Regions from separate parts of the Aliivibrio logei genome, predicted to be linked through region 3. Evidence: predicted binding sites of a transcription regulator. Region 3 holds the regulator's gene; each other region holds the start of a gene.
What was found. The regulator PurR, encoded in region 3, represses purine synthesis genes. The targets are predictions, from matches to a motif close to TNANGNAAACGTTTNCNTNA.
Positions count from the first base shown of each region.

Region 1: purE (5-(carboxyamino)imidazole ribonucleotide mutase) is a predicted target of PurR. The motif match lies at 5,365-5,384, and genes of this name have one in related genera.
Region 2: metK (methionine adenosyltransferase) is a predicted target of PurR. The motif match lies at 2,931-2,950, and genes of this name have one in related genera.
Region 4: A6E04_RS07040 (NupC/NupG family nucleoside CNT transporter) is a predicted target of PurR. The motif match lies at 3,219-3,238, and genes of this name have one in related genera.

Region 1 is NZ_MAJU01000024.1:272,437-280,117, forward strand. It holds gene def (peptide deformylase) at 1-300, opposite strand, end outside; gene A6E04_RS16870 (LysM peptidoglycan-binding domain-containing protein) at 418-1,479, shown strand; gene dprA (DNA-processing protein DprA) at 1,488-2,597, shown strand; gene A6E04_RS16880 (DUF494 family protein) at 2,600-3,073, shown strand; gene A6E04_RS16885 (DNA topoisomerase family protein) at 3,083-3,652, shown strand; gene A6E04_RS16890 (5-(carboxyamino)imidazole ribonucleotide synthase) at 3,692-4,807, opposite strand; gene purE (5-(carboxyamino)imidazole ribonucleotide mutase) at 4,810-5,295, opposite strand; gene tsaC (L-threonylcarbamoyladenylate synthase type 1 TsaC) at 5,497-6,054, shown strand; gene aroE (shikimate dehydrogenase) at 6,121-6,942, shown strand; gene A6E04_RS16910 (DUF1488 family protein) at 6,942-7,205, shown strand; gene A6E04_RS16915 (gamma carbonic anhydrase family protein) at 7,198-7,681, opposite strand, start outside.
Region 2 is NZ_MAJU01000013.1:108,935-116,615, forward strand. It holds gene rsmE (16S rRNA (uracil(1498)-N(3))-methyltransferase) at 1-146, opposite strand, end outside; gene A6E04_RS13680 (endonuclease) at 210-914, opposite strand; gene A6E04_RS13685 (SprT family zinc-dependent metalloprotease) at 1,014-1,499, opposite strand; gene metK (methionine adenosyltransferase) at 1,616-2,770, opposite strand; gene tkt (transketolase) at 3,157-5,151, shown strand; gene epd (erythrose-4-phosphate dehydrogenase) at 5,291-6,310, shown strand; gene A6E04_RS13705 (phosphoglycerate kinase) at 6,477-7,640, shown strand.
Region 3 is NZ_MAJU01000029.1:163,121-170,801, forward strand. It holds gene A6E04_RS18815 (ATP-binding protein) at 1-805, opposite strand, end outside; gene A6E04_RS18820 (response regulator transcription factor) at 795-1,454, opposite strand; gene A6E04_RS18825 (PepSY domain-containing protein) at 1,459-1,845, opposite strand; gene A6E04_RS18830 (TVP38/TMEM64 family protein) at 1,975-2,652, opposite strand; gene A6E04_RS18835 (TfoX/Sxy family DNA transformation protein) at 2,746-3,333, opposite strand; cyclic di-GMP riboswitch class I at 3,462-3,544, opposite strand; gene purR (HTH-type transcriptional repressor PurR) at 3,708-4,709, opposite strand; gene torD (molecular chaperone TorD) at 5,034-5,681, opposite strand; gene torR (two-component system response regulator TorR) at 5,913-6,611, shown strand; gene A6E04_RS18855 (hypothetical protein) at 6,806-7,681, shown strand, end outside.
Region 4 is NZ_MAJU01000008.1:634,451-642,131, reverse strand. It holds gene A6E04_RS07060 (transporter substrate-binding domain-containing protein) at 1-771, shown strand, start outside; gene A6E04_RS07055 (LysR family transcriptional regulator) at 788-1,651, opposite strand; gene A6E04_RS21285 (hypothetical protein) at 1,748-1,921, shown strand; gene A6E04_RS07045 (LysR family transcriptional regulator) at 2,056-2,991, shown strand; gene A6E04_RS07040 (NupC/NupG family nucleoside CNT transporter) at 3,278-4,483, shown strand; gene A6E04_RS07035 (hypothetical protein) at 4,580-5,353, opposite strand; gene A6E04_RS07030 (coniferyl aldehyde dehydrogenase) at 5,539-6,954, shown strand; gene A6E04_RS07025 (hypothetical protein) at 6,996-7,439, shown strand.

The DNA.
Region 1 (7,681 bases), on a different contig from region 3:
CATTCCTTTTGCGCCAGGAACAGATAAACAACCTTCTTCTATACCGTCATCACCACTTTTTTGTGTAATAACAGGATTGATTAATACCATTGGTTCATCGCGTGTCTCTGATACATCGATAACCACGATACGTTGATGGAAATCGACTTGCGTTGCAGCAAGGCCAATGCCTTCTTCGTCATACATGGTTTCAATCATGTCATCGATGAATGTTTGGATTTCAGGTGTTACTGTTTTTACCGGTTTTGCTACGGTGCGTAGACGGTCGTCCGGGAACGTTAATACTTCTAATACGGCCATAATTACTCTAAATATTGAACTGCGCCGAAAACGGCATAAACCTAATAGCTCCAATTCTAGACATTTTATTAAGCAAATGACAGCATCGGTTCGAATGTCTGACAAGGAAAGCGGACCATGTTTAAAAAAATGCTGATATTAACCTCACTATTCACCACTATAACGCTATCTCCACTGTCTTTTTCTAACGAAGATAAGTTGATGTTAAAAAAGGATTACCCTGACACGTATACCGTAGAAAAAGGGGATACGTTATGGGATATATCCGCTCTCTTTCTTGATAACCCTTGGTTTTGGCCAAAGCTATGGAAAATTAACCCTGGTATCAATAATCCTCATTTAATTTATCCCGGAGATAAGTTGAGCTTAAGTTGGCATAACGGAAACCCTGTTTTAAGTCTTAAGCCGTTGCAAAAATTATCACCCAAAACTCGGATCATAGAAAAAGAAGCGGTTCCGACGTTAGCGCCTAGTTTAGTTGTCCCCTATTTAAAATCAGATCGTTTAATTGATGATGTTAATTATCGAGCGGCTTATCGAGTGTTGGGTACGAGTGACGGACGTAAGTTTCTTAGTTCAAATGAGCGAATTTATGTTGATGGTGAACTTTCACATAAGGAATGGGGTATTTATCGCGTAATTAATGAATTTAAACGTAGAGATAATAAAGAAAAAGCGTACGCACTGAAATCGATAGGTACTGCAGAATTGGTAGACAGCACGGAAGAATTTAGTGGATTGAGAGTCCTTAAACAACAACAAGAAATCACGATAAATGACATTGTTTTACCGTTAGACGGTAAGAGTAACTTATCACTAACCACTACGTTTTATCCGTTGCCCGCACCAACAAATAGTAAGGCTTCATTATTGGGTTCTATTGATGGCGGAGACTATTTGGCGGTTAATCAAGTGGCGGTGATAGATAAAGGGACAAATGACGGGTTACAACAAGGAAGTATGTTCGCATTAAAAGAAAAAGGGTACGCAGTAAAAGGAGATAAAGGTGAATATCATTATGATGACGAAAACAATAAAAAGAGTATTCAGTTACCAGAAACGGTGGTTGGAGAGCTGATAGTGATTCGTCCTTATGAATCATTTAGTTTAGCGTTAATAACTCGCAGTGAAACGCCTATTCATAAGCGAATGATTGTGACCTCACCACAGACAAAATAGAGGGATTGATGTTTAACTCAGATAAACACTTATCTGCATGGTTAACTCTGTGCTTTTGTCCTCGAATTGGTGGGAAGGTAATGTCTCGCCTACTTGCCATTGATTCTGTTGAAAATATTGTAAAGTACGATAAGGATAAATTGCAATCGATAGGGCTTTCTTGTGCGCAAATTGCTTACATCCAGGCTGTGAATCATGAAGAAGTAGATAAATGCTTATTGTGGGAAGATGGAGATTCTCTTAATACCATTTTAACGTTATCTGATCCTCGCTATCCGAAGTTATTATCTGAAATAAGCGCCCCGCCGCCAGTATTATTTGTTAAAGGTGATGTTTTGGCGCTATCTGAACCTCAAGTGGCTATTGTCGGTAGCCGTAATGCTAGCCTAGAAGGTTTAGAATGTGCGAAGCAATTTGCGGCTTCCATTGTGCAGCATAATTATGTCGTTACTAGTGGTTTAGCTCTTGGGGTTGATGGATACGCCCATCATGGGGCGATTGAAGCGAAAGGACAAACTATTGCAGTACTTGGTTCAGGGTTAAACAAGGTATATCCAGCAAAACACAGAACGCTGGCTGATCGTGTGATTCATAATGGGGCTTTAGTTTCTGAGTTTAGGCCAGATTCTCCCCCACGAGCGGACAATTTTCCTCGTCGAAATCGCATTATTAGTGGGTTATCTACCGGGGTACTCGTTGTGGAAGCGGCTGAACGTTCTGGTTCTTTGATTACTGCAAGGTATGCGAATGAGCAAGGGCGAGAGGTGTTTGCTTTACCGGGATCAATACATAACCCTACAGCTCAAGGTTCTAATTCTTTAATTAAAGCCGGTGCAAAGCTGGTTTCGTCACCGGAAGACATTTTTGAAGAGATCGGAGCATTAACCTATTGTGCAATCTCTCATCAACCTTCGCTTTTTGAGCAAGAAGTTGTCACAGAACAATTGCCATTTCCCAAAGTGTTCGCTACCGTAGGCATAGAGGCGACGCCTGTTGATATAATAGCAGAGCGATGTCAGACGCCTGTATATGAAATCATGATGCAATTACTTGAATTAGAGTTGCAAGGTTTCATCACTGCAGTCCCAGGGGGTTACATTAAAAAGCGGAGGGGCTAATCATGATGGATGTTCTGATGTATCTATTTGAAACGTATATCCATAGCGATATCGAATTAACAGTAGATCAAGAAAAACTAGAAGACGAATTACTAAAAGCAGGGTTTCACCAAGAGGCGATATATAAAGCGCTTGATTGGTTAGAAGACCTTGCTCATTTACAAGAAACTGACTCTCATGAGCATATTGCTAAGAGTACGTCGACGGCCATGCGAATTTATACTCAGCAAGAAATTGATGGTATTGATACGGTTTGCCGTGGGTTCTTATTGTTCCTTGAGCAAATTAAAGTATTAACGTGTGAAACTCGTGAAATGGTCATTGAACAAGTCATGACGTTAGAAACGGAAGATCTTTCTCTTGATGATCTGAAGTGGGTTATCTTAATGGTGCTATTTAATGTACCAGGACAAGAAAGTGCGTATACCCAGATGGAAGAGTTACTTTATACTTCAGATACAGGTATGACTCATTAAGGTTAATGAATGTCAGGTAAAATAAACAAGCAACTGTTTCAAGCGCATGAACATGCATTAGATCATGAATCTTGCCCACAATGCAGTGGTGAACTTGCCATTCGTTATGGTAAGCGTGGTCCGTTTTTAGGTTGTGGTAATTACCCTGAGTGCGATTATATTCGCCCTCTTAAAAGTAATGACGGTCATGTAGTTAAAGAGCTTGGTATTCCCTGCCCTGAATGTGACAGTGAACTTGTTTTACGACAAGGCCGATATGGAATGTTTATAGGGTGTTCTTCATACCCAGAGTGTTCTCATATTGAATCGTTAGAACAGAAAAAAGAAGAACCTAAAGAGCTATTGGCTTGCCCTAGTTGTCATTCTGGATCTTTGCATGAGAAACAGTCTCGTTTTGGTAAGACTTTCTATGCTTGTGATGCTTATCCTGTTTGTCGTTTTGTTGTTAATTTTGCGCCAGAAAAAGGCATATGTCAGCAATGTGGTTTTGAGTTGTTGCTAAGAAAAGAAATGGCAACAGGTTTAAAATTGGTTTGTGCAGATAAAAAGTGCAGTGTGGTACAAGATATAAAAAAATAGAGCATTGATGAATGCTCTATTCTATTGAGGTGTATCTGTTTATTTTGATAATACTTGAAATGCGTTTTTATCTAATAATTCAGAGAGTGCCATTAATTCTTTTTCTAAAGCCTCTGGTGATGATGCACATACATTTATATGTCCCATCTTCCTACCAACACGTTTTTCTTTGCCATACCAGTGAATATGGCAATGAGGCATAGTGAGGAGTTTTTTCGGTAAGGAGTCTTCACCTAAGATATTAATCATGGCGGTTGAACGAATCAATTCTGCTCCGACTAATGGTAAATCACATACTGCACGAATATGCATTTCAAATTGACATACATCGGTTCCCTGTTGGGTCCAATGGCCAGAGTTATGTACTCTAGGTGCAATTTCATTAACAAGCAGTTGACCATCTACATCAAAAAACTCAATAGCAAGTACGCCAATATAATCAAGTTCATTCACGATTGCAGAGAACATGTCATCAGCTTGTTGCTGTAATAAGCTTGTTCCTTCTAATGCGGTAGATAACGCTAATACACCATTAACATGAACGTTCTCTGTTAATGGGTATGTCACTATATCGCCATTCTTATTACGGGCACCAATTAAAGAAACTTCGCGATTAAACGGAATAAATTGCTCAGCAACGATGGCTTGATTTGGTGTGCTCTGAATTAGTTCATTCATTTCTTCCCAAATATGATCAATTTGAGAAGCTTCCTTTAAGCGCCATTGCCCTTTTCCGTCGTACCCACCTAGAGCACTTTTTAACACCATAGGAAGACCTACGCTACTAATTGAGTCTAAGAAGTCTTGCTTAGTTGTAATTATATGGTGTGTTGCATTGGCCACATTGGCATTATCAAGTAGTGTTTTCTCAATACGACGATCGCCGCCAGCTTTAATGGCTTCGGGGGTTGGCTGAAACTTACCACTTTGACTGCAAATATCTAAGATGTCGTAAGGAATGTGTTCAAATTCTGCGGTAATAACATCTACGCTATTAATTGTTTGCTCTAAAGTCGTATCCATGACCTGTTGCGTTAATGGGTGTACAATTTTGTTGTTGTTCACATCATAAGCGATAATGTCGATATTTAGTGGAGCACTCGCTAAAGACATCATGCGAGCGAGTTGACCAGAACCGAGTACAAGAACTTTCATCATTAATCCTCTGATGGATCTGGATTTGCTAAGACAGTATCTGTTTGTTCTTTACGGAAAGCTTCTACTGCTGCCATTACTGCTTCATTTGATGTACCAATGATTTGAGCTGCGAGGATACCTGCATTTGCAGCGCCAGCCTCACCAATCGCGAGTGTACCTACAGCGATCCCCTTTGGCATTTGAACGATAGAAAGTAGAGAGTCTATCCCTTTTAATGCTTTTGATTGAACAGGGACGCCTAAAACAGGAATACTCGTAAATGCAGCTGCCATGCCTGGGAGGTGAGCTGCACCACCAGCACCTGCAATAATAACTTTGATACCGCGATCTTTTGCTTGAGTTGCATAATCAGCAAGTAATTGTGGAGTTCTATGAGCAGAGACCACTTTGGTTTCGTAAGGAACATTAAAACGCTCAAGCATTTCAGCGGCTAGTTTCATTGTTGGCCAATCTGATTTCGAACCCATGATAATACCGACTTTCATTGTGAACTCCTTGGATAAAGATAATGGCAATATATAAAAAGTTGGCAGCATTATACGGTTATTTAATAGGAAGGAAAACGTTTGCGTCAGGAAAAGTACAAGTTATTAACGATTATTCACAATTGAAAAATGGAAAGCGGTTGTTTGATTTCGTCTTATGAATAGAATAGAGCGATTAATAGAGTTAATAATGGTGCAAGAGTGAAGAATCTAGATCAAGTCGTAAAAGCCTTAAATAACGGTGATGTAATTGCCTATCCTACGGAGGGGGTTTTTGGTGTTGGCTGTGATCCGGATAATGAATTTGCCCTCCATCAATTATTAAAAGTGAAACAACGCCCGCGAGAAAAAGGGTTGATTTTAATTGCGGCCTCTATTGAGCAATTGCTTCCTTATATTGATTTAGCGCAATTAAATAATGATCAAATTAATAGAATTAAATTCACTTGGCCGGGTCCTGTAACTTGGATTGTCCCTGTTAATAAGAACACGTTACCTTTAGTGACTGGCCAGTTTGATAGTATTGCCGTTAGAGTCTCAGATCACCCTCAAGTTAAAGCTATTTGTTCTGCGTTTGGGAAGCCGATTACGTCAACTAGTGCAAATCTTTCAGGTTATGAACCTTGCCGAACGGTTTTAGAAGTTGAAGAGCAGCTAGGTGATTTAGGCGTGGTGGTTTTTCAAGGCGAAATTGGCAACCGAACTCAACCAACAGAAATCCGTGATGCAAAAACTGGAGAGACATTACGCCAAGGCTAATGCATCTACTATTTCTTTCAGGTAAGGTTGGTTCAGTTTAACTTTAATCATTGAAAGGAATCACTCATGGATAAGTATGCAGTCTTTGGTCATCCCATTAAGCAAAGCAAATCTCCTTTTATTCATACATTATTCGCTCGTCAAACAATACAACCTTTGGAATATGTTGCTATTGAGGCTCCAGTGGATGGCTTTCTTAATTCGGTAACTCATTTTTTTTCTAATGGGGGTAAAGGCTGTAATATTACCGTACCCTTTAAAGAAGAAGCATTTCAATTTGCCGATCAATTAACAGATAGAGCAAAATTGGCTGGTGCGGTTAATACGCTAAAAAAGCTGGATGATGGAATTATTCTGGGTGATAACACGGACGGTGAAGGATTAGTTCAAGACTTACTGCAATATCAGGTACCACTTCAAGATAAGCGTATCTTATTAATTGGAGCAGGAGGGGCAGCACGAGGTGTACTTCTTCCCTTATTAAAACAAAACCCCTCTTCTATTACCGTAGTTAATCGCACTTATGAAAAAGCAGAAGCACTAGCTGAAATATTTTCAGCGTATGGTGCTGTAGAGGCGGTTTGCATGAGTGACGTGACACGATCGTTTGATGTGATAATTAATTCAACGTCTGCCAGTTTATCTGGAGAGTTACCTAATATTAGTCCAGTGATTTTTTCTAAAGGCAGTATCAGCTATGACATGATGTATGGCAAAGGTAAAACGGTCTTTAATCAATGGGCATTAGATAATGATGTATACCAAGCTTATGATGGATTAGGAATGTTAGTTGGGCAAGCTGCGGAAAGCTTTACTGTATGGAGAGGATTACGTCCTAGCAGCAAACAAATACTACGAGAACTTCGCAAAAATTTAGAAGGTATGTAATGAATCAATCAATTCTCTTTTCTGATGGGCAACAATGGAACCCTGAAAAGCAATGTATTATTTTATATGCTCAACAAATGGGTAATTTAATACCATGTCTTGTCTTTGTTTCATGGCTTGCGTCAGAAAGTGGAGAAACAATAACAAATGAGCTTGATGCTTTGCGTATTTTTGAGGAATATCGTTTTGATATAGAGGAACATGCAGAAGCATTGATTGAAGATGAAGAGTTCAATGCTTCTGGGGAAGTTGAGATTAAATAGCTTCCTCTTTTATATAACTATTTTTAAATGAAACGTAATTCATCGCTGATTTTTTTAGAAAGCCAATTTCATCAGTTGATAACGATCTTACTTGTTTTACCGGGCTACCTATATAAAGGTAGCCACTCTTTAATATTTTATTGGGTGGAATTAAGCTACCAGCTCCAATCATGACATCCGATTCAATAATAGCATTATCTAAAATGATGCTTCCCATACCAACAAGAACACGATCCTTTATTTCACACCCATGAAGCATAACTTTGTGACCAATAGTTACGTCATCTCCAATAAGTAATGGGGCTCCTTTCGGGTTTTCTGGATTTTTATGTGTGACATGTAAGATGGAACCATCTTGGATATTGGTTCGTTGTCCTATTACTATTGAATTCACATCACCTCGAGCTACAACTAAAGGCCAAACACTGCAATCATCACCAATATTGATATCTCCAATTAAAATACTTGATGAATCT
Region 2 (7,681 bases), on a different contig from region 3:
TCAGCGCCGCTGCCATCAAATAATAATACAGCTTCACCTTCTTTCATTCGCATAACGCGTCCAACGTGGTTGGCTGCATCATCACTTAAATTTACTTTCCCTTGTGATGGAAGGGTTTCAGGATGGTGGATTCTAGGTATTCTCATGGTCTACTTTTCTTTATCTATCTTATGGTTAAGGATGGGGGGTAATACGTGCTTTTTCAACCTCTATTTACGGCATGCTTTATAAACAAATTGATTATGATTGCCTTGGATTTTTGCTATACGCTCATCACGAGTACATTCCCAAGTTGATACTGGATACTGTTTGTTCCATGCTTCCATAAGTTGTCGCTGTGCTTTTGATAAGTTAAATTTATATTCGTTATTCATATAAAGATACGTTCGGGCAATGGCACCACGAGATTGTGCTGGTGGCTCGGCAACACGGCCTTTGAAGTCGACTTTAAAAGCACATTGGCCATAGAAAGCGCCTTTGCTTCCATTCCATTGTGAGAATCGGAAATTGGATCGGTCCCCGTTTACTTCACCAATCGCAGGCACTAGATTATGTAAGTCGGCTTCCATTGATTTGAATTGCTTGTCGTTTCTAGTGCAATTTTTACGACCACCCTTTTGCCAACATTGACGTTGATGACCAAATTGCCATGCTGGAACAACGTGCTCCCACTCAATACGACTGGCTCGTTTTTCTTGTTTACGGACTTGGTATCCGCAGCTTTCTAATTCAGGGATCCCTTTCTTTTTATTTTTCCACGTAATGTCACAGCCACAATAAAAGGAGGTTGGGTAATCAAGATAGATTTTGACGGCTTCTTTTTTTGCTTTTGAGAAAGAAGAAGGAGGTGCTGCCATTACATTAACAGTGAAACTGATAGCAATAAGACTGATAACTAAGCGAATTAATTTCATAAAGTACACTACTGATTATTGTATTAATGCAGTAAGAGTAGCTTATTGTTAAAGCTCTTTATAGATAAATTGAGTAATAGAAGTTAATGATAGTAAAGGCTATTTTTTGACCATCTTTAATGGTGACTGGCATTGTCGACAAAGGTATTGAGTTTCTTTTCGTTGGACTCGGTTGTGGCGACGGACCGTTAATTCATGTGTTGTGCATTTACAGCGATACGGGAAGGTTTTTCCTTTTACTGATTCAACGCTAAAACTGTGCGTAGTTCGGGCTGGTAAATTGAAGACTTGATTCATTATACCTTGCCACTCTTTACCATGTGGTTTTACTCGACCATACAGTTTAAACGTAATTAAATGGGCAATTTCATGAGGGATCACTTCATTCACAAAGGTGTGCTGATTTTCTTCTAAGAGAATAGGGTTAATACGAATTTCCCAACCTTGAAGTCGTGCTGTACCTGCTATTTTTCCACGTTGAATAAAATTAATCGCGGGTAAGGAAAAAGGGCGATTAAAAAAAGTGGATGCCTGTTGAATGCACTGTTGCGCTTTGGCTACGGATGCTTGTTGAAGTGGGGTCATTGAATCTCTTTATCTTGAATATCACATTAACGCTTTTAACTATAAAGAGTATATGGGGCTAGAAAACAAAAAAGGAAGCCGAAGCTTCCTTTTTTAAAGAGTTTTTAAGTCTTGAATTACTTAATACCAGCGAAATCACGAAGGATGTCTGCTTTATCAGTCGCTTCCCAAGGGAATTCTTCACGACCGAAGTGACCGTATGCTGCCGTCTTCTTGTAGATTGGTTGAAGAAGGTTAAGCATTTCTTGTAGGCCATATGGACGTAAGTCAAAGTGCTGACGAACCGATTCAATGATGATGTCGTGAGATACTTTTTCAGTACCAAATGTTTCAATCATGATAGATGTTGGATCAGCTACACCGATAGCGTATGAAAGTTGGATTTCACAACGGTCAGCCATGCCAGCTGCAACGATGTTTTTCGCTACATAACGTGCTGCGTATGCTGCTGAACGGTCAACTTTTGATGGATCTTTACCAGAGAATGCACCGCCACCATGACGAGCTGCGCCGCCGTAAGTATCTACGATGATTTTACGACCAGTAAGACCACAGTCACCCATTGGGCCACCGATAACAAAACGACCTGTTGGGTTAATAAAGAATTTTGTTTCTTTATTTAACCATTCTTGAGGAAGTACTGGCTTGATGATTTCTTCCATTACTGCTTCACGAAGATCCGCAGTCGTTACTGAATCACTGTGTTGAGTTGAAAGTACAACAGCATCAATACCAACAATTTTTCCTTGGTCGTATTGAAAAGTAACTTGAGATTTTGCATCTGGGCGTAGGAAATCCAATTTTCCGCTTTTACGTACTTCTGCTTGTTGTTTAACAAGAAGGTGTGCGTAAGTAATCGGTGCAGGCATTAAAATTGGTGTTTCGTTCGTTGCGTAACCAAACATGATGCCTTGGTCGCCAGCGCCTTGTTCTTTTGGATCTTCTTTATCAACACCTTGGTTGATATCAGGAGATTGCTTACCAATTGTGTTTAATACAGCACAAGAGTTAGCATCAAAGCCCATGTCAGAATGAACATAGCCAATTTCACGAACGGTTTCACGAGTGATTTCTTCGATATCAACCCATGCAGAAGTTGTTACTTCACCACCGACCATAACCATGCCAGTTTTTACGTACGTTTCACAAGCAACACGTGCTTTGGGATCTTGTTCTAAGATCGCATCAAGTACGGCATCTGAAATTTGATCGGCAATTTTATCTGGATGACCTTCTGATACTGATTCAGAGGTAAATAGGTGTTTAGCCATGATGAGCTCCACTTCTATAGGTAATAAATTTTTAGAAAATACCCACAGTATATATAAGTCTATACGTTTAACAGTGTAGGTGTTCTTCCATCTAGACGGCCATAATAGAGAAAATTTGATTAATTACAACTCATTTGGGGTAAGAAAATAAATATAAGACATAACCAATCGTTTGCGTTCTGCAATTGGATTTATCTACAGAAACAAGGTTTTCTGTCAAAATCGTGAAAAAAAGCGCTTTATTTGCTAAGTAAACGTTTGCAGTCACTATTAGGCTTTGCGACAATACGGCGCTGCAAATTTAAGTTAATCCATAAATATGGGTAACTAATCAAGAGTTAACTAGCTCAATAAATATATAGTCCTTCGAATTCTCAGGAGCAGGCATGTCTTCACGTAAACATTTAGCAAATGCAATCCGCGCTTTAAGCATGGACGGTGTACAACAAGCAAATTCTGGTCACCCAGGTGCACCAATGGGCATGGCAGACATCGCTGAAGTATTATGGCGTAGTCACCTAAATCACAACCCACAGAATCCAGAGTGGGCTGATCGCGACCGTTTCATTCTTTCTAACGGCCACGGCTCTATGCTGATTTATTCTCTGCTTCATCTTTCAGGTTATAACCTGTCTATCGAAGACTTAAAGAACTTCCGTCAATTGCATTCTAAAACTCCAGGTCACCCTGAGTACGGCTATGCACCAGGTATTGAAACAACAACGGGTCCATTAGGCCAAGGCATCACTAATGGCGTTGGTATGGCAATGGCTGAAAAAGCATTAGCTGCACAGTTTAACCGTGAAGGCCACGACATCGTTGACCACAATACATACGTATTCATGGGCGATGGCTGTCTAATGGAAGGTATCTCTCACGAAGCATGTTCTTTAGCGGGTACATTAGGTCTTGGTAAGCTTGTTGCTTTCTGGGATGACAACGGTATCTCTATCGATGGTGAAGTTGAAGGTTGGTTCTCTGACGATACTCCTAAGCGTTTTGAAGCGTACGGTTGGCATGTAATTCCTGCGGTTGATGGTCACGATGCTGACGCAATCAATGCAGCAATCATTGCAGCAAAAGCGGATCCTCGTCCTACGTTGATCTGTACTAAAACAGTGATTGGCTTCGGTTCTCCAAACAAGCAAGGCACACACGACTGTCATGGTGCTCCACTAGGTGCTGATGAAATTGCAGCAACTAAGAAAGCATTAGGTTGGGAGTTCGGCGCATTTGAAATTCCAACAGACGTCGCTGCTGAGTGGGATGCAAAAGAAGCTGGTGCAGCAAAAGAAGCGTCTTGGGATGCTAAATTTGATGCCTACGCTGCTGCACACCCTGAACTCGCTGCTGAATATAAGCGTCGTATCAACGGTGGTTTACCTGCTGAGTGGGAAGAAAAAACATCGGCAATCATTGCTGATCTTCAAGCTAATCCTGCAAACATCGCATCACGTAAAGCATCGCAAAATGCACTAGAAGCGTTTGGTGCAATGTTACCTGAATTCATGGGCGGCTCTGCTGACCTTGCACCGTCTAACTTGACGATGTGGTCTGGCTCTAAATCATTAACCGCTGATGATTTCTCTGGTAACTACATTCACTACGGTGTACGTGAATTTGCGATGACAGCAATCATGAACGGTATCGCTCTGCACGGTGGTTTCGTACCCTATGGCGCAACGTTCCTAATGTTCATGGAATACGCGCGTAACGCAATGCGTATGGCTGCACTGATGAAAATTCAGAACATCCAAGTGTACACACACGATTCAATCGGTCTAGGTGAAGATGGTCCAACTCACCAACCGGTTGAGCAAATCGCTTCACTGCGTTTAACTCCGAACATGAGCACATGGCGTCCATGTGACCAAGTTGAATCTGCAGTTGCTTGGAAACTAGCGATTGAACGTCGTGATGGTCCTACGGCTCTGATCTTCTCTCGTCAAAACCTTGCACAACAAGATCGTGATGCAGAGCAAGTCGCTAATATCGCAAAGGGTGGTTACATCCTGAAGGATTGTGAAGGTCAACCTGAGCTTATCTTTATCGCTACTGGTTCAGAAGTTGAACTTGCAGTTGAAGCTGCGGCTCAACTTACAGCGGAAGGGAAAGCGGTACGTGTTGTATCAATGCCAGCAACAGATGCATTTGATAAGCAAGATGAAGCCTACCGTGAATCAGTACTTCCATCAGCAGTAACAAAACGTGTTGCTATTGAAGCGGGTATTGCTGACTTCTGGTATAAGTATGTTGGTTTCGGTGGCAAGATCATCGGTATGACAACGTTTGGTGAATCAGCACCTGCTGATGAGCTATTCAAAATGTTTGGTTTCACTACTGAAAATGCAGTGAAAACAGCAAAAGAGCTTTTAGCTTAATCAAGAGTTATTCGCTTAATAAAAGCGAGTGATTGAATAAAAAGCGAAGTTATCGAAAGGTGGCTTCGCTTTTTTGATCCTTTAAGAAAAAAGTGAAAAGAGTACAATAGAGGACAAATAAATCTGAGTGAATGGAATTATGTTAAGAGTGGCGATAAATGGATTTGGTCGAATTGGTCGTAGTGTATTACGTGCTTTGTATGAAAGTGGTAAGCGTGATCAAATTGAAATCGTGGCTGTGAATGAATTATCACAACCAGAAGGAATGGCGCACCTTCTTCAATACGATTCAACTCATGGACGTTTTCTGCATAAAGTCACCCATGATCAAGAATATCTTTATATTGATTTACCTAATGGCTCTCAAGATCGAATTCGTATTGTGCATCAAGCCGATATTTCTCTTTTGCCATGGCAATCATTGCAAGTAGATTTAGTGCTGGATTGTACTGGTGTTTATGGATCTAAAGCGGATGGCGAGAGGCACATTGATGCGGGTGCTAAAAAGGTTTTATTTTCACACCCAGGAAGCGCAGATTTAGATAACACTATCATTTACGGTGTTAATCATGACACATTGCTTCCTGAGCATAGAGTTGTCTCTAATGGGTCTTGTACTACTAACTGTATTATCCCAGTGATTAAGGCGATTGATGATGCTTTTGGTATTGAGTCTGGCACGATTACGACGATTCACTCTGCGATGAATGATCAACCCGTGATTGATGCGTATCATACTGATTTACGTCGAACTCGAGCAGCAAGCCAGTCTATAATTCCAGTAGATACAAAACTGCATAAAGGTATTGAACGAATTTTTCCGAAATTTTCCAACAAATTTGAGGCTATTTCTGTGCGAGTACCGACGGTAAACGTCACTGCGATGGATTTAAGTGTAACAATTAATACAAATGTGAAAGTTAATGACATAAATCAAACCATTGTTAATGCATCTCAGTGTACATTACATAACATTGTTGATTATACTGAAGCGCCACTTGTTTCTATCGACTTTAATCATGATCCCCATAGCGCGATTGTCGATGGTTCACAAACAAGAGTGAGTAACGGGCATTTAGTTAAAATGCTGGTTTGGTGTGATAACGAATGGGGCTTCGCTAATCGGATGCTAGATACCGCATTAGTAATGAAAAAATAAAAGCATCAATCAAATAATTTGTGATGGAAAGAGAAAAAAGATTAATTTTCACCTTGAAAAAAGTGAACTCCATCCCTATTTATTGAATAATGCAGTAAGAATTTAATCGGTTTGGCAATGATGCCGAGCTTGAAAGCTTTTTATTATTTAATTGAGAGGACACAACATGTCTGTAATCAAGATGACTGACCTGGAACTTGCAGGTAAACGCGTATTTATCCGTGCTGACCTAAACGTACCAGTAAAAGATGGCAAAGTAACTTCTGATGCACGTATTCTTGCATCTCTACCAACGATTAAGCTTTGCTTAGAAGCTGGCGCAAAAGTAATGGTTACTTCTCACCTTGGTCGTCCAACGGAAGGCGAATACAACGAAGAGTTCTCTCTAGCTCCTGTCGTTAACTACTTAAATGACGCACTAGATTGTGACGTTAAACTAGCTAAAGATTACCTAGATGGTCTTGAATTAAATGCTGGTGAGCTAGTTGTTCTTGAAAACGTTCGCTTTAACAAAGGCGAGAAGAAGAACGAAGAAGCGCTTTCTAAGAAATACGCAGCACTATGTGACATCTTCGTAATGGATGCATTTGGTACCGCTCACCGTGCTCAAGCGTCAACTCACGGTGTTGGCATGAACGCTCCTGTAGCGTGTGCTGGTCCTCTTCTAGCTGCTGAACTTGAAGCACTAGGCAAAGCAATGGACAATCCTGCTCGTCCACTTGTTGCAATCGTTGGTGGTTCTAAAGTATCAACTAAGCTAACGGTTCTTGAGTCTTTATCTAAAATTGCTGACCAACTTGTTGTTGGTGGTGGTATCGCGAACACATTCATCGCAGCTCAAGGTCACAACGTAGGTAAGTCTTTATACGAAGCTGACCTAGTTGAAACGGCTAAAAAACTGATGGTAGAGTGTGCAATCCCTGTTGCTACTGATGTTGCGTGTGCAAAAGCATTTGATGAAAACGCTGAAGCTGAAATCAAAAACGTTGCAGACGTTCAAGACGACGACATGATCTTCGACCTTGGTCCTGATTCAACAGCGGTTCTAGCTGACATCATTAAGAATGCAAAAACAATTCTTTGGAATGGCCCAGTTGGCGTATTTGAATTCAAAAACTTTGAAGCAGGTACTGCTGGTATTTCTAAAGCAATCGCTGATTCTGAAGGTTTCTCTGTTGCGGGTGGCGGTGATACGCTAGCGGCTATCGATAAGTTCGGAATCAAAGCTGACGTTTCTTACATTTCTACAGGTGGCGGTGCATTCCTTGAGTTCGTTGAAGGTAAAGTACTTCCTGCAGTAGCAATGCTTGAAGAGCGTGCTAAAGCGTAATTATTTAAAGGGCGGGAATTGAACATTCCCGCTTTTTACGT
Region 3 (7,681 bases):
AGTGTTTCTTTTTTTCTTCTGGCAGTGTTTCTGTTTCATTTTTTAAAATGGACAATGGTGTTTTTAAAGCATGAGAAAGATTTCCTGCATGATGACGAGCACGATCTAATAATTCTTGATAGTGGAAAACGAGTGCATTGAGATCAGTCACGAGTGGTTGGATCTCGTTAGGGTAATATTGCTTTAAAGCGTTTTGTTCTCCATCACGAAGTTTTTGCAACTCGGTTTGCAGCTTAGATAAAGGCTTTAAAGACCATTTTACCTGAAAACTGATTAAGGTAAATACGCCAATAAATAAGAGGCTTAATAATAGCCATATTCGTTGCATTACCTGCTCAATGGTTGAAGACAGTGGGGCTTTATCAATGCCAACAATGATGGAGACCGGGCCTTTTACATCAAATAAAGAAATTGATTTTTTAATCGTGATCAGTTCTTCATTATTAGGTCCAAGGTAATGGTGTTTTTTTTCTTGTAAGGAACTGTCCCATAAAGAGCGAGATCGTAAGGTTTGCTTTTTACTTTCGGCATACCAATAGAGTCCACTGTAGGGACGCTTAAATCGAGGATCAGATAATTGACCGGACTGAACTAATTTTCCGTTACTGTCGACTTCTAAATTCGCAATGATTTCATCCATTGAATGACTGAGTGTCTTTTTTATATCTGTGGTTAAGTAGTCATTTATTAAATAAGGGATCAATAATCCAGCACTGACAAGCATCAGGCTTAACCATAAGGTAGTCGTTAACAATAAGCGATTTTTTAAACTTAAATGCTTGAAGTTACTTTTGTTATTCGGCATTAAGTTGGTACCCAAGTCCACGCACTGTTTTTATTACGGAAGGCGATAATTTTCTTCGAATTCGTCCAATAAACACTTCAATAGTATTTGAATCGCGATCAAAATCTTGTTTGTAGATATGTTCGACTAATTCCGTTCGAGAAATGACTTTTTCTTTGTTATGCATAAAGTAAGCAACAACTTTATATTCTAATGCGGTTAATTCGATAGTTTCACCACACCAAACAATTTTAGAAGAACACGTATCTAAGCTTAAATTACCGATTTTTAATACTGAAGAGGCACTGCCTGAAGCGCGACGAAGTTGAACGCGTAAGCGGGCGATTAACTCTGGTAATTCAAAGGGTTTCGTTAAGTAATCGTCAGCCCCTGCATTAAGGCCATCAATGCGTTGAGTTAACGTATCACGAGCACTTAAAATAATGACAGGAATATTGACTGATTCATCTCTTAAGCCTTTAAGTACCGTCAACCCATCCAATTTAGGTAAACCTAGATCGAGAACAATGGCATCCCAAGATTCTGACGTTGCACGGTATAATGCATCAATACCATCTTGAGAAAGCTCTGGTGTCCAGTTGTTTGCTTCGAGAGCGTCAATAATTTGTTGACCTAAACGTTGGTCATCTTCAACAACTAAAATTTTCATATTATTATTTTATAACCTTTTGTAGATGACGGCCTTTAAGCTCTAGCATTTGAAGAGAAGACGCGTTGTATTCAACTTTTATGATCTGATTTTCGTAGATAAGTTTTAGTTCATAAGTCCATTCATCATCGTCTTCTTCTAACTCAACTTTTATGATTCTGCCATAAAGGTCTTGGTTTACTGTCTGATAAAGAGCAGAGAAAGGCTTAATAAGGCCTTGTTCTACAGCCATGATAATTTCATCACGGTCTTCATCAAACTCAATGGTTGTATTGAGAGGGAGGGTAATATCTTGAACTGCGGGAATTGCATGATCTTGAGCAAAGCTCAATGGCGATAAACACATTGAGAGGCTAAATATAAGTATAGCTAATGGCTGACGAGTAAACATAAATACGCACTCTAAAAATTAAACTACAGGCAGTATAAATTATTAAACATGAACGTAAAATGAATCCTGCAGGTAATCAGTGAGAGAAGGAATAAGAGATAGAATAATGTCTATCTCTTATTCGCAATTTTAAGAGGTGCGTTTTTTCTGAACATAACTAATAATAAATTTTGCAACGATTGGAAATAAACCAAGAAGAGCAAGAGAGCCGAGTATATTTGGTGATATTAACCCTGATAGTGAGGTTATTTCAGCTAATTGAGTTCCGGCATTTAAAAATACCATGGTTCCGGGCAGCATGCCTAATTGACTAAATAAGTAAAACCGAGCGGCGGTTAGTTTTGTTAATCCCATGACTAAATTAATAAGAAAGAATGGAAATATAGGAATTAAACGAAGAGTCAGTAAGTAAAAAGCGCCATCTTTTTCAATACCTTGATTGATGGAAATTAATTTGTCCCCAAATTTACGATCAACCCATTCTCTTAATAAATAACGGCTGCTTAGGAAGGCAATAGTAGCACCAATGGAACTGGCAAAAGAAACCAATAATAAGCTCCACCAAAAACCAAATAAGGCCGCACCAAGCAATGTGACTACTGCGGCGCCTGGTATTGATAATGCAGTGACGGTAATGTAACCAAAGAAATAAAGGGTGCTATAAAAGAAAAGGTTTTCTTGGATGTCACTTTGAAGGGCTTGATGGTATGCCTTAGCCTGCTCTAGAGTAAATAGATGACCAAAGTTAAAAAAGATAACAGCAAAGGCTGTAAGAAGAGTGATTAATAAGAGTAATTTTTTATTCATAATTCATTTCCTAGCCTTATGTTGTCTTTAATTTATACAGGTAAAGACAACATAAGAGTAGGGCGAATGTAAAATAAATGTAGGAAAATGTATTTAAAGTTGTTTTCTTAATTCATTTCTAATATCAGTAGAGATAACAGACCAGTGAGTACCTTTAATCGCTCCTTCAAGCGACCACAGTAATTCGTCACTAACAGAACTTGAATGAGTCTGTTGAATCGCTTTATAAGCGTTTACAGATCCCGTCTCCATTAGTTCTTTTACGGTCGTTATTCCTGCTTTTTTCAGCATTCTCTCTGTCGCTAATCTTAGATTGGGTAAATCCTTAATTCGAGAGGGACCTGCTGTTTTTTGTTTTTCTTTGTCTTTTTTAGCAACATCTAAAGCAACAACAGCTTGAATTAGGATTGAATCAGGTTCATCCCAACATTCAGGTGAAATAGCAAAATATTTAGTTACCACGGGGAAACCACGTTTTTTATAAACGTAAGGTTCAAAACCTTGGTCTTTAAATAAATTAATAGTGTTATCGCTTGCTCGCAAATGCAGTCTGTCCTGAACAACAAGTGCAAACATTGTGTCATCAATAAAAACACCAAAGCCGCCAAACATGGAGCGTGAAGTGATTTTCCCTAGAGAGGAAAGTAATCGAAGTGAATCTTTTAGTATTGGTTTATCCATTGCAATAATTCTCGGTTAGTAAGTCTATGTCACTAAACAACTGAGCCCGAGGAAATAGTAGCAAGTTCAAAACCACACATTGTTATTTCTAAGTAAAAATTAACAATGTGTAGATATAAATACCTGCCATCGGCAACCCCGCTACCTTATATAAATACGTAGGCCGGAAGCTTTGCGTCCTGAGCTTTCGCACAGTTTGCCCTGTTCGTGACAGTTAAGATGATATAGTAATCAATAAAATGAAATGTTGTCCACTTGTAAGTTATGTGACATTGGTTCAGAAAATAAGGATGATTTTCTGTTATGCCAGTTCAAGTTTTAAATAAATAAATATTTTTTCACTTGCATATTTATGATTAATGCATCACTCATTGTTACAGTTTATGGACACTTTTCCGAGTTACCACTTCTGGATGCATTTCAAAAATGCGTCTTTCATGGTGCTTATCTTTGATTCGTTCCAACAATATTTCAACGGCGGTCTTACCAACGCGACGTTTAGGTTGGTGAATCGTCGTCAATGGTGGAGAGAAATATGCAGAAAGTTCAATGTTATCGTAACCAATGATTGAGATATCTTCAGGTACACGTAAGCCAGTTTGTTGAATTTTGCTGATAGCCGCTAATGCCATAATGTCGTTAAAACAAAATAATGCAGTTGGTTTATCTTCCATCTGTAGCATTTTTTCAACAGATTTAGAGGCAGAAGAACACTCAAAATCACCTTCAAATATCCAATCTGGATTTGACGTTAAATTTGCTTCAGATAAAGCTCTGTAGAAACCATGAATTCGTTCTTTACAGGTTGCTTTATCAAGCTGACCGGTAACACAGCCAATTTTTGTGTGTCCATTTTCAATCAGGTGTTTTGTTGCTAAATAACCACCTTCTTCAGAATTATCAATAATTTTGTCGGTATGAGGGCTATCTGGACCCCAGTCCATGATTACCATTGGTAATTCTGTGTTTTTTTCAAGTTGTGCTAATAACTGTTCATTTAGATCAGAACACATAACTAATAAGCCATCGACACGTTTTTCTGCCAGCATACGAAGGTAGTGCTTTTGTTTATCTAGATCACCTTCGGTATTACACATAAATAATGTGTAACCTTGCTTGTAACAGTAGTTCTCAACACCGTGCATCATTTCGGCAAAAAATGGATTAAAAGACTGGGTAACTAGCATGCCGATAGTTCGAGTTGTGTTGCACTTTAAACTACGAGCAACGGCACTCGGTGCATAGTTTAGTTCTTCAACGGCTTCCCATACTCGTTTTTGAGTTGCTTCTGCAACAAATCGAGTTTTGTTAATTACATGAGAAACGGTGGTTGTCGAAACAGAAGCAAGTTTCGCAACGTCTTTAATGGTAGCCATATTAAAAGCCTTAATTTATTAAGGGGCTATTTATGTTCCAACAATAGTGTCAAAGTCTCTCTTTATTTTTTAATAAAGATTGTTGGAAGGTAAATAGGCCCTGTGAGTATATTACCAATAGTAGATTAGAGAATAATCTAGGTGGTATAAATGAAAAAAACCGCGATAAATGCGGTTTTCATTGATATTCAAATTTTATCGTTTGCGTTCACATTTTATCTATAAAGCGTAGCGCAAACAATTGCTGATTTAATAAATTTTAATAGTCGTTTTGATATATATCACACTATTGTTAACTTATCTTACCAGTTGTACATGCTTTTGTTATTCGCCCGCTAGGAATTTTACATCCAATTCTAAGAACGTAACAAGGAAGTGAGTAACGGCAGCATAGAAGCCAAATGTATCTCGTTCAGAACAAAGTTGGTTAAAACGTGGCGCCCAAGATAATAACTGCTCGTTAATAAATTGCAGTTGTGCGGCCATGAATTGCTCGAATTCTGGTTCCGTTGTTTGCTGATTCGTCATGACAATTAGATTGCCTAAGAAATCTAACTCAATAGCAATGTGATCTGCAGGTTCATTGAATTCAGCTTTTTGAGTGATGTTGTATTTTTCTAATAAATCACGCATATCTTGTGCCGGTTTCGCATTAAGAAGGCGTGATTTATCTAAATACATTGAAGCATAAGGAAGCGCACTGTTCTTATCAGAGCCTAAGAACGCTTCACAGAAGTCAGCCGATAGTTCAAGCTGTGCATCTTCGCGTGTTTGTAATTCATTCAATTTTGTTACAATTGAAGAAATAGAGTCGGTTAGCTCTGGAGTTTCAGAAAGGTTCGTTAAAAAGGTACGAATCTCAAAACTGTTATACTGCTCTAATTGCTCTTTAGTTAGCTCGTGTGCAAATAGGCTAGATAACCACCAATAAATTTCAGCACGTTGTTCATTAAATGCATTTAGTTCGTTCATGTAAAATAAGCTCCAAAAAATTGACTAAATAATTGTACGGCATAAGTGTGAAAAGGAATAGCACCTATCATTAACAGGGTGTATAAAGATATTAGCAAAGATTAATACGCGACAAGATTTGTTCTGAATCAAATAATATACAGAAATATCAATTGAGAATTGGCATTATTACAATATATGAATAGAATGTAATAAGAACCATCCTAATAACCATAAAAAAAAGAGAAAATTATGAGCTATCACATTTTAGTTGTTGAAGACGAAGTGGTAACTCGCTCTAAGCTTGTAGGCTATTTTGAAGCCGAGGGATATCAAGTGAGCGAGGCTGAAACGGGCGCAGAAATGCGAACTGTTTTGGCTGAACAAAAAGTTGATTTAATTATGCTTGATATAAACCTACCAGGAGAGGATGGTTTATTATTGGCGCGTGAATTACGCAGCCAGTCTAATATTGGTATTATTTTAGTTACAGGACGAACTGATAGTATTGACCGCATCGTAGGTTTAGAGATGGGTGCGGATGATTACGTAACAAAACCTGTGGAGTTACGTGAGCTTTTAGTCCGAGTTAAAAATCTATTTTGGCGTATGTCATTAGCAAATGAACCCGTAGAATTAGATGAATCAAATTTAATTCGTTTCGGGGAGTGGACGTTTGATATTCAACGTCGTGCTTTATCGAACAATGGTGAGCCAGTTAAGTTAACGAAAGCCGAATATGAGCTATTAGTTGCTTTGTCGTCTTATCCGAACACGGTATTATCACGTGAACGTATTTTAAATATGATCAGCCACCGTGTTGATGCGCCAAATGACAGAACGATTGACGTTTTGATCAGGCGAATGCGTGCCAAAATGGAAGTGGATCCAAAAAATCCTCAAATATTTGTTACTGTTCATGGTGAAGGGTACATGTTTGCTGGTGATTGATTTTAGTTTAATCATCGATAAAAAAGATAATGTTAAAGCCGCTCTTATTTGAGCGGCTTTTTTATACCTATAATGCAATCGTTATAATTAATCGTGAACTCATTGTAAATACTGATTTAATTGTTGTTATGTAGTAGGATTCGAAAAAAGTGCACATGCACTTTGTCTATTCATATAATAAAAATAGGTTCAGAATGAAACAATATTTTAAGATGGCAATAATTGCTACGGCATTGTCTAGTGTGGTTGGTTGTCAAAGTACGAATAATACGGAGACTTCGGTAGCTGTAGAAAAAAACAGAGCCGTATCATCAGTATCAACATTTGATGTATTACAAAAACAATACACTTTAGACAAAGCAACGTTTGATTCTGTTGAGCAGTTTAGACTCTACTCTGAGCCAACTTACAACATAATGACCGAATCATGGGATGATGCTAAAGAGATTTATTTAGAGGTAGAAAAAGAACCAGGATTAATTAATGAAGAATATTCGATGTTTTCTTCTGGATCTTATGCCGCTAAATACAGCGAATACATAACGAAAGCAGATGCAGAGCTTGGTAAGCTTAAAGGGTATAAAGAGCAAGCCGATGTTGTTCTTTCCGATGCGATATCACAAATGGATTACATGACCTCTATTGATGTAAATGCTTATTATCCTGCTGAGTTTGCATCTCTAAATTCGCAATATAAAATGTTATTTATTACGGTGATTGAAGACGATATTGCAGAAGCTCAAACTGAGCAAGCTTCTTTTTTAACGAATGCAAAAGCGATTGAAATAGATACAACGTTAAAGATTTATGTTTATCCTCTTGAAAAAGAATTTAATCAACTCTCTCAAAAAGGTTTTAAAACCATCGCGCCTATTAGTTACGGCCAAGCGAAAGCCGAATTAGATAAAACTCAGAAAGCAGTTCAAGCGAATAACCGCGATGAAGCGCTAATTAGCAGTGCTGTAAATCGTACTGTTTTTCAATTAGATCATCTTAAAAATATGGCGGCTGAAGTAAAATTATTGCAGGCGGTTAAAAATGGTCAATTTGAACAGCCAGTATTAGAGTTT
Region 4 (7,681 bases), on a different contig from region 3:
TTTTCTCATTCTTTCTACGAAACGCATCTGGCTATTGCGGTGAAAAGCCGTAGCTATTTCGATACGTTTATTAGCATTGTCACTAACCCGACCTTATGGAAAGCGATAGGTATTTTTTTCACTGTGGCGATTAGTGTCGGTGGGTTCTTTTATTTGTTAGAACGAAAAAATAATGACAAATTATATTCAATGCCAACCAAGAAAGGTCGCTTGGCGGAAGCGTTGATCTTAGGGGTTTTATTCATCACAAAAGGGCCGTTTAATTACTTTGAATTTAAAACCTTATCAGCACGAGTGATGACGGTATTGATCGCCATGTTCTCCACAGTATTTATTGCCAGTATCACCGCTATTTTGACCAGTTCACTCACATTAGAACAATTAAGATTTGATGTGAAAAACGTGAATGATTTATCTAAGCTCAGAACAGGAACAAAGCAAGCCACAACGGCATCACTATTGTTGGCTGATCACAGTATTGCTCATGAAAATTATCAAACCATGGATGAGTTATTATTGGCATTAGAGAATGATCAGGTTGATGCTATTGTGGCGGATGATGCGGTATTACGGTACATGATAAAACAAGGTAAAAATAAGCAATTATTTAACGAGTTAGTCGTACTTCCTTATCAGTTAGAAAAACAAAATTATGGCCTAGTGTTGATTGAAAACAGTGAATACGAAGAAGAAATCAACCGGGCTTTATTACAAATTCGTGAAACCACAGAGTGGCATCAGATCTTGTTAGAATATTTTACAGAAAAGTGATTCATATTCGTGATGCTTATATTTCAAACATCGTAACAGAACGCTGATAAAGCCATGCGTGTGCTTGCCCAGCGTTTTTGTTTTTCCTCACGACACGATCGATGTGCAATAACCAATTTTTCTCTTCTGAATCAACATTGACTATTTTTAAAGAGATATTATTCTGAATTATGTGGTTTGGAATAAAGCCCCAGTAATGGTCTAACTGTAATAATGATTGTAACGAGCTTAAATTATTGGTGGTGGTGACGGATGATGAGAAGTGCGTATTCCAAGGGCTATGCATATTAGTAAAGAGTATTTGACGAAACGATTTCAACTCTTGTAATTGAATCGATTTTTGAGAATGTAAAGGATGGTTATGTGCCGCTGCAATAGTAACAGGTAAATAACCGACTAAGCCTAACTCAACGTCTTTTGGAAGAATATCTCCGGACAACATGAACCCAATTGATGCTTTTCCTTTTGACACTTGTTCGCTTATCTCTTGGTTTTCAACGGTATTAATGTGTAATTCTGTGTGTGGAAAACGCTGATAAAACTCATTAATTACTTTATAAAAGGCTGGCGTTAATAATAGCTCATTAATCGCGATGGTTAAGGTATCTTCTACGCCTGCGCTGAAAGAATGAATCATCGTTTCAATGTCTTTCGCTTGCGAGAGTAAATTAAGAGATTGAAGATATAAACGCTTACCGTGTGGCGTTAATGTGGGTATACGAGTGGAACGATCAAAGATCTCAATTCCTGCATCTATTTCTAGGTTTGCGATAGCTGTACTGACGGCTGATTGTGCTTTTCCCAATTTTCGAGCAGCCGCAGAGAATGAACCGCATTCGACACAAAGTACAAGAGTTTCAAGTTGCTGGAGATTAAACATACTCAACCATCTATTATTCAGATAATAACCAACTAGAGTGTATCAAAAGTTCACATGATAATGCATGAACTTAATGAGAAGTTTATAGGTATTATTATGACAAATTCAGCAGCTAAATCAGCAAGTACGATTCAAAAGGAAATGGAAGAATTAAAAGCTCGTTTAAATCAAAGTCGCCAAACCATCATGCAAGGATCGATGAATAAATCTGAATCGACGGAGCTTTTATCACTCATGATTAAAAGTACGGCAACATTTGAAAAGAATTAGAATGTGTTTAAAAGCCCCTCTAATTTAAGTCTAATCATTTTAAATGCAGTATTTTTGCTATCATTTATTTTAACTACTCGAGTAAGTGTTATTATCCGCCGCCCGTATTCCCTTTGAAATAAAGGACAAGAGAGATGCATGATCGTGCCAGCCAAATGGTGATATTTTACGCCCTAGCCAAAGCGGGTAGCTTTACTGCTGCCGCAAAACAAATGGGCGTATCTACCTCTCATGTGAGTAAACAGCTGGGAATATTAGAAGCAGAACTTAACGTTAAGTTAGTACAGCGCACGACACGCTCGTTAACACTGACTGATGCAGGGCAACAGTTCTATTTGTATTGTGAAAAGATGTACAGTGCGATGACCGAAGCCAGTGCCATTATGGATAATGAACGTGATGATGTCGCGGGCATCTTGCGTTTAGGGTTATCACAGTCTTTTGGTACTATGCACATTATCCCTGCGATAGATAAATTACGTCATCAATATCCAGATCTTCAGGTTGAAGTTCGTTTGTTCGATCATCGTGCAGACATGCTTAAAGAGGGCTTGGATTTGTGGGTGACTAATTTTGAAGACTTACCAGAAGGTTACGTTGCGCAGCGATTAGCGGATTCGCATTTTGTACTGGCAGCTTCACCTGATTATTTGATCGATAAAGCCGTCCCTCATCACCCTGAAGATTTAACAGAGCATAATTGTTTAACGTATCAAAGTCGTTATCGTGATTACAGCAATTGGGATTTCAGCAAAGGCAATGAAACACTGTGTGTCAAAGTCTCTGGAAATTACCGTGTCGATTTAGCTGAAGCGGTGAGAGATGCCGCTATTTCAGGGTGGGGCGTGGCGTATTTAGCCAGTTACTTACTGACCAATGAGTTTAATGATGGCAAATTGATTCAGCTATTACCTGATTGGAAAGCGAGTCAAAAAATGCCAATTTATGCGGTTTATCCAAGCCGTAAGCACCTGCCAAGAAAGATAAGTGCCGTGATTGATTTCTTACGTGAGCACATTGGTCAACAGCCATATTGGGACAAAGCGTTAATGAAACGGGTTAAGTTATAATCAAAGTATGACGCGTTCAATATTGTCATTGATTAAATTAAATACAGTGCAATGATGCCTTTTTAATCAATGACTTAAATCTATTATCAGCCTTGAAATAAATATCTTTTCCATATGGCAACAATACCCGTTATATATTCCCTTCTTATTTTATAAATCAACGAGTTAATAAAATCACACAAAGCGTGATCTAAGTCTCATTAACAGAGCGTTAGCAAACCCGACTTGCACGCAAACCTTTGCGCATTAGAATGCAGGCTCATTTTCGATAGCACAGGTTTCTATCATGACATCTTTTCTTGGTATTTTTGCCATTTTACTATTTGCTTACCTATGTTCGACTGATCGCCGTAATATCCCTTTGAGAACCGTTTCTTTGGCGTTTGGTCTACAAATTTTATTTGCTCTGTTGGTACTTTACGTTCCAGCAGGTAAAGAAGTTTTAAACTCAGTAACCGCAGGCGTTTCGGGCGTTATTGAATATGGACAAGAGGGCATTGCCTTTTTGTTTGGTGGTTTAGCTACGGGTAAAGTCGGCTTTGTATTTGCCGTTAATGTTCTTGGTATTATCATCTTCTTCTCTGCCCTTATTTCTGCGCTTTACCATCTTGGTATCATGCCTAAAGTAATCAACTTTATTGGGGGTGGCTTACAACGCTTATTGGGTACAGGACGTGCAGAATCACTTGCTGCGACTGCTAACATCTTTGTAAGTATGGTTGAGGCACCACTTGTCGTTAAACCTTACTTGAAGCACATGAGTGATTCTCAGTTCTTCGCTGTAATGACCTGTGGTTTGGCGTCAGTGGCAGGCGGTACAATGGTTGGCTATGCATCACTTGGTGTTGATCTTAACTTCCTTATCTCTGCGGCATTCATGTCGGCACCTGCCGGTTTATTGATGGCAAAAATGATGGTGCCACCGGGTGACGAAGAGAATAATGACGATGAAATTACATCGGTAGAAATCGATCACGCAACCAATGTATTTGAAGCGTTGGCTGATGGTGCAATGTCTGGTTTACGTATTGCAGTCGCTGTTGGTACAACGTTATTAGCGTTCGTGAGTGTGATTGCATTGCTAAATGGCTTATTAGGTCACGTGGGCGATTTATTCGGGTTTAATCTGAGCTTTGAATTGATCCTTGGCTATGTATTTGCTCCTGTGGCTTTCTTACTTGGTGTGCCGTGGAACGAAGCGATCCTTGCGGGTTCATTAATTGGTAATAAGATCGTCGTGAATGAATTTGTTGCCTTCATCCAATTGATGGAAGTGAAAGATCAATTAAGTGATCATTCAGTGGCTATCGTGACTTTTGCCTTGTGCGGTTTTGCAAACATTTCAACCATGGCTATTTTGATTGGTGGTTTGGGAAGTCTAGTGCCAGAGCGTCGTTCGTTCATTGCTAAAATGGGTTTCCGAGCAATCACTGCGGGTGTATTAGCGAACTTAATGAGTGCCGCGATTGCAGGTGTGATTCTTTCTTTATAGAAACACGCAGCAGCACATAGAATAGAACAGAGGCGCTCAATTGAGTGCCTCTTTTTTTAGCTCGTCTTGGCGTTATTAAGAGGTAGGGTAGAGACTTTAGAAATACAATCCAACACCAACAAGGAAACCTTGAGACGCGGTGTTATAAGTGAATGTGCCTTCATTATCATAATCAACCCAAGTGGATTTATACGCCATGTTTAAATCTGACCATTCGTTCATTTCATATCGCACCCCAGTTAATACGGAACTTGTGAAGCTGGTATCGCCACTTAACCCAGCATCAATACTGGCGTGAAATTGCCATTGTTCGGTAATGTCGGTTATCCAACGAGCACCGATTAAGTAATCCACCCAATCCTCATTTATGCTTTTACTCGTGCCAAGTTTTCCACCGCTGGTATATAACTTGGCATCAATGTCGTTATCCCACCAACGTACACCAAACATATAATCAATAGAGCCAAAATCGTATTGATAACGTTTAAATCCTTTGGCTTCTAGTACCCCTTGTCGTATTTCAGCCTTGCCTTTAAGTAATTCTCGATTTTTGTTAAGCACAGAATCGGTACTCGCGCTTAAGTTCATGTAACTGTAATCAATGTAATAACCCCATTGGTTATTATAAATTCCTTCAAGTCTAAGCATCGCCCCCATATCGATATGATCCATGATGAATTTAGGATCAACATCAACGTCTGTTGAAAGGTTACCAATCGTACTGTCGCCTCGAATATTGAGTGCAAGCGCATAGATCTCGACACTGTGTTCCCATCCGGATTTTTCTGTATTCATTTCCTCTGCAATAGCAGAAGTACCAACAAAAGAGAGAGCAAGTAAACTGGTAGAAAGTGCATGAATTCTGGTCATTTTCACATCCTTGTTTTTAGGCTATTTTTTGTTCTTCATATAAAGCCTAGTGTATAAAAAAGTGAAATCCAGACTGAGATAGAAAAATAATGAGTCATAACGATTAACAATACGCTGACAAATAAACGCTAGACCGACTGGTTTGTATTATGTATTCTGTAGTCAATCCAATAACGAGGTGACTTATGAATAACGAAACGATGATTGAAGGTATGGAACATTCATTGACAACAATGAAGGCGGCATTTTCTCAGAGCCCAATGCCTTCGCTTGAACAACGAATCGAAAAACTAACTAAGCTAAGAGTGGCTTTGATCGATCATTGCGACCAGATTTGTGAGTCAATGAATCGTGATTATGGTCAGCGCAGTGAGCAAGATACGTTGATTGCAGATTTACTGCCTTGTATTGGAAATATTGATCACACCATCAGTCATTTGGTTGAATGGATGGCGCCTTCAGTCAGAAACGCAGGGCCATTATTGTCGTCTTCAAGTGTGGAAGTGATCTATCAACCAATGGGTGTTGTTGGCATTGTGACTCCGTGGAACTTTCCTATCATGTTATCGGTTGGCCCATTAATCTCAGCCATTGCAGCCGGTAACCGAGCAATGATAAAGATGAGTGAGTTCACGCCAAATACCAACCACGTACTTTCAACACTATTAAGCACCGTGTTTGAGAAAGACGAAGTGAACGTGATTGAAGGTGAAGCGGGTATCTCTGCACACTTTACGGGATTAGCGTTTGATCATTTATTGTTTACTGGCTCTACCCAAGTTGGACGTTTAGTGATGAAAGCAGCATCAGATAACTTAACTCCTGTGACTTTAGAGTTAGGAGGTAAATCACCAGTGATTATTGCGGACGATGTTTCTATGGAATTAGCCGTAGAGCGCATAATTTATGGAAAAAGTTTGAATAACGGTCAAGTGTGCGTTGCACCAGATTACGTATTACTGCCTGAAGATAAAAAAGAAGCCTTCATTACTGAATACAAAAAACAGTATCAAACCTTATTTGCTCGTGGTGTACATTCGGAAAATTTAACCTCAATTGCTAATCAACGTCAGTTTGAGCGCATTAATGGGCTATTGAATGAAGAAATTACGGCGAACACACGAATCGAAGCGTGTCACAGTGACAGCATTGACGAGCCTCAACATCGCTTAGTGACTCACTTAGTAATTAATCCAAGTTTAGAATCAACAATTATGAAGGAAGAGATCTTCGGGCCATTACTGCCTATTTTGACTTACCAACATATAGATGATGCGATTAATATTATTTTAAATAAGCCACGTCCGTTGGCGTTGTACTTGATGTCATTTGATGAAGCGTTACAGAATCGAATTAAAACCACGGTTCACTCTGGTGGTATGTGTATTAATGATTGTGTATTCCATTTAGCGGTCGATGACGCGCCTTTTGGTGGGATAGGGGAGTCAGGTAAAGGTAATTATCATGGACACGAAGGGTTCGTTACTTTTTCACACGCAAAAACAGTGATGACAAGCGGTGATGATCACCAAATAAAACATCTGTTTTCAGTTGAAAATAACGATTTTAAAGCCGCTGTAATGAGTATTATTGGAAAGTAATTCCTATACTAAGTTTATAACCACTTTTTGAGAGTTGAATTATGTTAGAACGTTTTTTTGAAAAAACCATGAAAGCCTATTTATTGGGGACAGGATTTTTAACCGCAACTGCATTCATGACGTTTTTAGCGCCAGAATGGAGCATGCAAAACCTCTTTTTTTACAACGAAGCGATGATGGAGAATAAAGAATATCTCCAAGCTACTTACCAGCACTGGGGTGTGATGGTTGGCTGTATTGGTGTGTTGCTGATGTTCTCTGCTAAATACAAACAATTACGTACTTCAACCATGATTTACAGTGCGTTTGAGAAATCAATGTTTGTTGGATTATTCTTATATAACGTATGTGTTAATGAATACAGCTGGTTCTATGGATGGAGTGGGGTATTTGCATTAGATGGCTTTGTTACTGTCTATTCACTGGTTTATCTATATTATTATTTAACGCGTGATAAATCAAAAACGCCAGCACACTTGCGTTAATTTAAATAAGCCATAATCACCAGATTTTATTATGTAACGTCTGATTTAAAAGCCTAGAAGGAGAAATCTTTCTAGGCTTTTTTTGTTGTGTTTTATTTGTTCGTTTTATAACCACTTGATTGTTCGTTATAAATTTGACTTGTGCCGACTGGAGGATCTTTATTGACATAAACATGACAAATAACGACTAGACCAACCGGTTTGTATTGGCTATTGTTTGTTCATCAAAACAAATGAGGAAG